Regions from separate parts of the Priestia sp. YIM B13491 genome, predicted to be linked through region 1. Evidence: a T-box and tRNA genes for the amino acid it is inferred to sense, from the RefSeq annotation. Region 1 holds a T-box; the other holds one or more tRNA genes.
What was found. The T-box of region 1 lies ahead of pheS (phenylalanine--tRNA ligase subunit alpha). A T-box ahead of a tRNA ligase gene usually reads a tRNA of that ligase, here a tRNA-Phe.
Positions count from the first base shown of each region.

Region 2: it encodes a tRNA-Phe, which carries the amino acid that the T-box ahead of pheS (phenylalanine--tRNA ligase subunit alpha) is inferred to sense. The anticodon was not compared.

Region 1 is NZ_JBHZOR010000001.1:157,856-162,231, forward strand. It holds gene ACFX4E_RS00775 (M42 family metallopeptidase) at 1-351, shown strand, start outside; gene sspI (small acid-soluble spore protein SspI) at 409-615, opposite strand; gene ACFX4E_RS00785 (TrmH family RNA methyltransferase) at 756-1,520, shown strand; T-box leader at 1,569-1,804, shown strand; gene pheS (phenylalanine--tRNA ligase subunit alpha) at 1,859-2,893, shown strand; gene pheT (phenylalanine--tRNA ligase subunit beta) at 2,907-4,376, shown strand, end outside.
Region 2 is NZ_JBHZOR010000005.1:340,558-344,933, reverse strand. It holds gene ACFX4E_RS20225 (adenylosuccinate synthase) at 48-1,334, shown strand; tRNA gene ACFX4E_RS20220 (tRNA-Lys) at 1,503-1,575, shown strand; tRNA gene ACFX4E_RS20215 (tRNA-Glu) at 1,591-1,662, shown strand; tRNA gene ACFX4E_RS20210 (tRNA-Asp) at 1,698-1,773, shown strand; tRNA gene ACFX4E_RS20205 (tRNA-Phe) at 1,778-1,850, shown strand; gene yycF (response regulator YycF) at 2,113-2,820, shown strand; gene walK (cell wall metabolism sensor histidine kinase WalK) at 2,827-4,376, shown strand, end outside.

The DNA of each region.
Region 1 (4,376 bases):
GGTGTTTCTGATAAAGAAGCATCTTCTAAAATGGGAGATGGTCCGCAAATCATTTTATATGATGCTTCCATGGTTTCGCATAAAGGACTTCGAGATACAGTGGTAGATGTGGCAGATGAATTAAATATTCCATATCAATTTGATGCAATCGCTGGAGGCGGTACGGACTCAGGTTCTATCCATATTTCAGCTAACGGGGTTCCAGCACTTTCAATTACGATCGCAACTCGTTATATCCATTCTCATGCAGCGATGCTTCATCGTGATGATTATGAAAATGCAGTCAAATTAATTGCCGAAGTAATTAAACGCTTAGACCGAAATACGGTTAACGCAATTACGTATAATTAAAAAAAAGCTCATTCTCCTAGGAGAATGAGCTTTTTGCTGTACAGAGGAAAAGGCTATTTATTTTAAACCGTTTTCAAGTGTTGTCAAAATTTCTTCTTTTTCTGATTCTGGAGACTTTTCCCAAAGCACCTCAAATAAAACACCAAGTCCAGGGAGCATTTTTTCTTCGCCGCTTTGAATAGCGTCAGAAATTGTAGCTTCAAGCTCTTCTTTTGAGTTTCCTGAAACGTTTGCAATAACAGCATTTCGTAAATTAAGATCCATCATTTTCACCTCAGCTATCGTAAAGTTACCAATAGTTTTTGTTTTCTTTGCGATTTCTATGTACAATAAAGTGAAACTTATCTAATGATTATTGAGCAAAATGTAATCGAACTATTTATTTTTATATAGATAAAGGAGTTATGTTTGTGAAACAAATTGATTCAGTTAAAAATCCGCAGGTAAAAGCGTGGAAAAAGCTGCATAATAAAAAAGACCGTGATAAACAGGGCCTTTTTATGGTAGAAGGCTTTCATTTAGTCGAAGAAGCTATCAAAAATGAGGGTTGCGTAAAGGAACTAATTATACGCCAATCGATCGAAGTGCCAGCACAGTGGAACATAGAGGGTATCGAAATAACCGTTGTTAACGAAGCAATAATCAAATTATTATCTGACACCGAAACACCTCAAGGAATTATCGCTGTGTGTTTTCAAACGAAGCATGCAGAAATCATTCATACAGCACAGAAAGTATTGCTTTTAGACGCGGTGCAAGATCCAGGTAACCTAGGTACGATTATTCGAACCGCTGATGCTGCCGGAGTGGACGCTATTATCGTTGGAGAGGGCAGCGTGGATGTGTACAACCCAAAAGTCGTTCGTTCAACGCAAGGAGCGATTTTTCATCTTCCAATTGTAAAAGGTGATTTACTCGGAATGATTTCACTGTTAAAAGAAAGAGGAATAGCAGTTTATGGCACGTCGCTACAAAATGGAAAGGTCTATACACACATAAAACCTTCAAACGAATTTGCGCTGATTGTAGGAAATGAAGGAAACGGCGTAAGCGAGAAAGTGCTGGAACAAACGGATCAGAATCTGTACATTCCCATCTATGGAAAGAGCGAGTCGCTAAATGTTGCCATCGCTTCTGGAATCTTACTTTATTATTTACGCGGAATGTAGTTGCATCGAGAACGTGTTTTCACTATAATAATACAATAGTTACATATGTAAAAAACGATGAAAGAGAGCAGTAGCTTATGTCCGTTTATGCAGGGAGAAAATGCCGTGACTGAAAGCATTTTTATAAATGTAATAAGTGAATTCACCTCTTGAGTTGACACTTAGACCATCTTACATAGATGTAAAGGTGTTCCGGAGATTCCGTTAACTTGAATGAAGTGAACTGTATACGTCTGCGTATATAGTTAACAAGGGTGGTAACGCGACTAATCCTCGTCCCTTTTTTGGGAGGAGGTTTTTTTATTTGTCATTTTTTACGTTAAAAGGAGGAATAAGTGATGAAAGAACGTTTACAAGAACTTCAACAAGAAGCAATTGCAAAAGTCGAAGCAGCAAGTGCTTTAAAAGAATTAAACGACGTACGCGTAGCTTATTTAGGAAAGAAAGGCCCTATCACAGAAGTACTTCGCGGTATGGGAAAACTTTCAGCTGAAGAGCGTCCTGTAATGGGAGCACTTGCAAATGAAGTGCGTGAAGCTATTGCATCTAAAATTGAAGAAAAACAAACGGCGTTAGAAGCAGCTGAGGTAGAGCGTAAACTTGCTTCAGAAACAATCGACGTAACGCTGCCAGGACGCCCTGTTAAAGCAGGTACGCATCACCCGCTAACAAGCGTGGTTGAAGAAGTAGAAGATTTATTCTTAGGAATGGGCTATGAAGTAGCAGAAGGACCGGAAGTAGAGCAGGACTACTATAATTTCGAAGCGCTGAACTTGCCAAAAGGTCACCCAGCACGTGATATGCAAGATACGTTCTATATTACGGAAGAAACGCTTCTTCGTACGCATACATCAACTGTTCAAGCTCGTGTTATGAACAAGAATGAAGGCAAAGGACCTGTTAAAATTATTTGCCCGGGTAAAGTGTACCGCCGCGATGACGATGATGCTACGCATTCTCATCAATTCATGCAAATTGAAGGTCTTGTAGTAGACGAAAACATTCGTATGAGCGATTTAAAAGGCACGCTTGAAGTATTTGTGAAAAAGATGTTCGGTGCAGACCGTGAAATTCGTCTTCGTCCAAGTTTCTTCCCGTTCACTGAGCCGTCTGTAGAAGTAGACGTATCGTGTGCAAAATGTGGAGGTAAAGGCTGTAATGTATGTAAACAAACAGGCTGGATTGAAATTTTAGGAGCTGGCATGGTTCATCCAAATGTCCTTGAAATGGCTGGATACGATTCAACTAAATATCGTGGTTTTGCTTTTGGAATCGGTGTAGAGCGTATTGCTATGTTAAAACACGGCGTGGATGATATTCGTCATTTCTATACAAATGATGTTCGTTTCTTAGATCAATTTAAACAAGTATAAAGGAGGGGCTACGATGTTTGTATCTTATCGTTGGTTACAAGAGTATGTTGACTTATCAGGCGTAACGGCAGAAGAGTTAGCAGATAAAATCACAAAAAGTGGAATTGAAGTTGAAGGTGTAGAAAACTTAAATAAAGGCATCAGCGGAGTGGTAATTGGTCACGTTGTAGAACGTGAACAGCATCCAAATGCTGATAAATTAAGCCGCTGTCAAGTAGATCTTGGCGGAGGAGAAATCGTTCAAATCGTGTGCGGAGCACCAAACGTGGCACAAGGTCAAAAAGTAGCGGTTGCAAAAGTGGGAGCTGTACTTCCAGGTAACTTTAAAATCAAGCGTGCTAAGCTTCGCGGTGAAGAATCGAACGGTATGATTTGTTCTCTTCAAGAGCTTGGCATTGAAAGCAAGCTTGTGGCAAAAGATTATCAAGAAGGCATCTTCGTGTTCCCAAGCGATGCTGAAGTAGGAGCGGATGCACTAGATGCATTAAACTTAAACGATGAAGTATTAGAACTAGGGCTAACACCAAACCGTTCAGACTGCTTAAGTATGTTAGGCGTAGCACATGAAGTGGCTGCTATTTTACGTCGTGAAGTGAAGTATCCGTCAGTAAACGTGCAAACGTCTGATGAGCAAGCAGCTGATTATCTTTCCGTTAAAGTAGAGGCAAAAGAAGACAATCCGCTTTACGTAGCGCGCGTTGTGAAAAACGTAAAAATTGCTCCGTCACCATTATGGATGCAAACGCGTTTAATGGCAGCTGGTATTCGACCTCATAACAACGTTGTTGATATTACCAACTATATTTTGCTTGAATACGGCCAGCCGCTGCATGCTTTTGACTATGATCGTCTTGGTTCAAAAGAAATTGTTGTACGTCACGCGTCAGAAGGCGAAAAGTTTGTAACACTTGATGATCAAGAGCGCGTATTAAAAGGCAATCAGCTTGTCATTACAAACGGCAGTGAGCCGGTAGCTCTTGCAGGTGTAATGGGCGGAGCGAACTCCGAAGTAAAAGACGATACGGTAAATGTTCTCATTGAATCAGCTTACTTCAAAGGCTTAACGGTTCGCCAAGCTTCAAAAGACCACGGTCTTCGCAGTGAGGCAAGCGCTCGTTTTGAAAAAGGAATTGATCCTAACCGTACGCGTGTAGCTGCTGACCGCGCAGCAGAATTAATGGCTGAATACGCTTCAGGTGAAGTGGTAAGCGGTACTGTAGAAGTAGATACACTAACTGTGGAACCTGCTGTTGTAGCTGTGTCACTTGGCCGTATTAACGATGTGCTTGGTACAGAGCTATCAATGGAAGAAGTACAAGACATTATGAACCGTCTTCAATTTGAAAACAAAGTGGAAGACGAAACCATTGTTGTAACAGTGCCAACTCGTAGAGGCGATATTACAATTGAAGAAGATATCGTCGAGGAAGTAGCGCGTATGTATGGCTATGACAACCTTCCTACAACGCTTCCTGTAACAGTG
Region 2 (4,376 bases), on a different contig from region 1:
ATTATGTCGTAGTGAGCTGTTGCTTACTAAGCGGAGGTGCTTAAGATATGTCTTCAGTCGTTGTAGTAGGAACACAATGGGGAGATGAAGGAAAAGGGAAGATTACAGACTTCCTATCAGAAAATGCAGAAGTGATTGCACGTTACCAAGGTGGGAACAATGCAGGTCACACAATTAAGTTTAATGGTGAAACTTATAAGTTACATTTAATTCCTTCAGGTATTTTTTATAATGACAAAACGTGTGTAATTGGAAACGGTATGGTTGTCGATCCAAAAGCGCTTGTTCAAGAATTAAAATACTTACATGATCGCGGTGTAACAACAGAAAACTTACGTATTAGTAACCGAGCTCATGTGATTCTTCCATATCATTTAAAATTAGATGAAGTTGAAGAAGAACGTAAAGGTGAAAATAAGATTGGTACAACGAAGAAAGGTATTGGACCAGCTTATATGGATAAAGCAGCACGTGTTGGTATTCGAATTGCCGATTTACTAGACCGTGAAGTATTTGAAGCAAAATTAACACAAAACTTAGCTGAAAAGAACCGCCTTCTTGAAAAAATGTATGAAGTAGAAGGCTTTACATTAGAAGAAATTTTAGATGAGTACTATGATTATGGTCAACAAGTTGCAAAATACGTTGTTGATACATCAGTAGTATTAAATGATGCGTTAGACGAAGGACGTCGTGTACTATTTGAAGGCGCACAAGGTGTTATGTTAGATATCGACCAAGGAACATATCCATTTGTTACATCTTCAAACCCAGTAGCGGGTGGAGTAACAATTGGCTCTGGTGTAGGTCCATCTAAAATCAAACACGTTGTAGGTGTATCAAAAGCGTATACAACTCGTGTTGGTGATGGTCCTTTCCCAACTGAATTAACAAACGAAATCGGTGATCAAATCCGTGAAGTAGGACGTGAGTATGGTACAACAACTGGTCGTCCTCGCCGTGTAGGTTGGTTCGACAGTGTAGTTGTACGTCATGCTCGTCGCGTTAGCGGAATCACAGATTTATCTTTAAACTCAATTGATGTATTAACGGGAATTGAGACATTAAAGATTTGTGTAGCTTACCGTTATAAAGGGGAAGTTATGGAAGAATTCCCTGCTAGCTTAAAAACACTTGCAGAATGTGAACCTGTATACGAAGAGCTTCCAGGTTGGACAGAAGATATTACGGGTGTGAAAACATTAGATGAGTTACCTGATAACGCTCGCCACTACTTAGAGCGCGTGTCTCAATTAACAGGTATTCCTTTATCTATTTTCTCTGTAGGTCCAGATCGTACACAAACAAATGTATTACGTGGTGTATATAGCTAAATAAAAAAGGTTAGCTCCTCGTGAGCTAACCTTTTTTATTTATAATTGGTGCTTTGTTAACAAGATTTTTAAAAAAAGCTCAATAATAAAAAGAAAGTTTTAAAAAAACTATTGCATTCATATTAAATATCATGTTATTATAATAAGCGTCGCTAAGAGATATAACATGAGCCATTAGCTCAGTTGGTAGAGCATCTGACTTTTAATCAGAGGGTCGAAGGTTCGAGTCCTTCATGGCTCACTTTTGTTACAACGTGGCCCGTTGGTCAAGCGGTTAAGACACCGCCCTTTCACGGCGGTAACACGGGTTCGAATCCCGTACGGGTCATTTTTAATATTTTTAATACATAGCATATAGACTGAGGTCCCGTGGTGTAGCGGTTAACATGCCTGCCTGTCACGCAGGAGATCGCGGGTTCGATTCCCGTCGGGACCGCCATTTTGGCTCGGTAGCTCAGTTGGTAGAGCAAAGGACTGAAAATCCTTGTGTCGGCGGTTCGATTCCGTCCCGAGCCATCAAAAAGCATGACTTTATTTAAAGTCATGCTTTTTTCTTTTATTTACATTTAAAAGAAAACGTTATTTGCTTTGTATCTCTTTTGTGGTAATATATTACTTTTGTATTTAGAGATGGTTGAAAATCATATATCTTCATGTATAGTAGAGGATGAACTTGTGACGTTTCAAGGGTTATCAAGTATAATAAAACTACGGTATTCAAACAGTATGAATACTATCTTTTATATTTTGCTTCAACTAATAAAGGAGAACGATGATCATGGATAAACGTATTTTAGTCGTAGATGACGAAAAGCCGATTGCAGATATTTTAAAGTTTAATTTGCAAAAAGAAGGTTACGAAGTATTTTGTGCTTATGATGGCGTAGAAGCACTTGAAAAAGTGGAAGAAGTACAGCCTGAAATGATTTTATTAGATATTATGCTTCCTCAGAAAGATGGAATGGAAGTTTGCCGAGAAGTGCGCAAAAAATATGATATGCCAATTATCATGTTAACAGCAAAAGACTCTGAAATTGACAAAGTTTTAGGTCTAGAATTAGGTGCAGATGATTATGTAACTAAGCCATTTAGTACGCGTGAATTATTAGCACGTGTAAAAGCTAATTTACGTAGACATCAACAGGTAGCTGTTCCAACGGAAGAAAGCGAAACGAATGAAATTACGATTGGAGCACTTGTTATTCACCCAGATGCTTATATCGTGTCTAAGCGCGGAGAAACGATTGAACTGACTCACCGTGAATTTGAGCTGCTGCATTATTTAGCGAAGCACATTGGACAAGTCATGACGCGTGAACACTTGCTTCAAACTGTATGGGGTTATGACTATTTTGGTGATGTGCGTACGGTAGATGTAACAGTTCGAAGATTACGTGAAAAAATTGAAGATAATCCAAGCCATCCAATGTGGATTGTAACAAGACGTGGAGTAGGCTATTATTTACGCAGCCCAGAGCAGGAGTAATTTTAGATGAAGAAAGTAAGGCTCCTGCAATCTATTCATTTAAAGTTTGTATTGATTTATGTGCTGCTTATTTTAATTGCGATGCAAATTATTGGGGTCTATTTTGCACGACAATTAGAAAAAGAATTAGTTAACAACTTTCGAACGTCTCTTCAAGAGCGGACAGACTTGCTGACGTATAACATTGGACAAGAAATGGTGAAAAATCGTGATGATGATTCACCCACTCTTGAGGAAGACTTAAAGACTATTTTACGAGATTTTGCTTCAAGACCCAATTTAGCTTCAAATGATATGAATGACATCTCTGAAGTAAGAGTCATTGACCAAAATAGAAGAATCATTGCTACATCGAACTCAAATCCTCAACAGATCATAGGTAAAAAGACTAATGATTTAGCGATTACAAATGCGTTGTTAGCAGGAACGAACTCTGATAATGTATTTGTTGATCAAAGTGGACAGCGAATCAGAGTTATGATACAGCCTATTCGTTTACAGGATAAAGTAGGTGCCAGTCAATCAAATTCAACTAATAAAAATGGAAAAGTTCAGTCTAGCGAAGAAATCTTAGGTGCGATTTACTTAACAGCTTCCATGGAGCCTGTTTACGATCAAATGAGTAATATCAATCAAATCTTTAAAGCAGGTACGGTAATTGCTCTTTTTATTACAGCAATTTTAGGCGTATTTTTAGCTCAGACGATTACTCGTCCAATGTCTGAAATGAGAAAACAAGCACTTGAGATGGCCAAAGGGAATTTTACGAGAAAAGCTAAGGTATACGGATATGATGAAATTGGTCAGCTAGCTCTCACATTCAACAACTTAACAAGAAAGCTTCAAGAAGCACAGGCAACTACAGAAGGGGAGCGCCGTAAGCTTAGTTCGGTATTAGCTCATATGACGGACGGCGTTATTGCGACGGATCGAAAAGGAAGAGTAATTTTAATTAATGATCCAGCTGCAGCTATGCTAAATGTTTCACGTGAAACGGTTTTGTCTGACCCAGTTGTTTCCCTATTAGATCTTGAAGAAACGCATACGTTTGAAAGCTTGCTCGCTAATCAAGAGTCATTAATTTTGGACTTTAGTACAAAATCGGATCCTTTTATTTTAAGAGCTACCATTTCCGCTATTCAAAAAGAGACCGGTTTTATTAACGGAATTATCATTGTCTTGCATGATATTACAGAGCAGGAGAAAATTGATCAAGATCGCCGAGAATTCGTAGCGAATGTTTCACATGAATTGCGTACGCCGTTAACAACGATGCGCAGTTATTTAGATGCGCTTGCAGAAGGAGCATGGGAAGATAAGGACTTAGCTCCAACATTTTTAAATGTAACGCAAACGGAAACAGAACGAATGATTCGTCTCGTTAACGACTTGCTTCAATTATCTAAGCTTGATAGCCAAGACTACCGATTTAGCCGTGACCCAATCAATTTTGTGAAGTTCTATCATTACATCATTGATCGCTTTGAAATGACAATTGAACAAGGTATTTCGTTCGTGCGCGACTTGCCAAATGAAGCAATCTATGTCGCTATCGA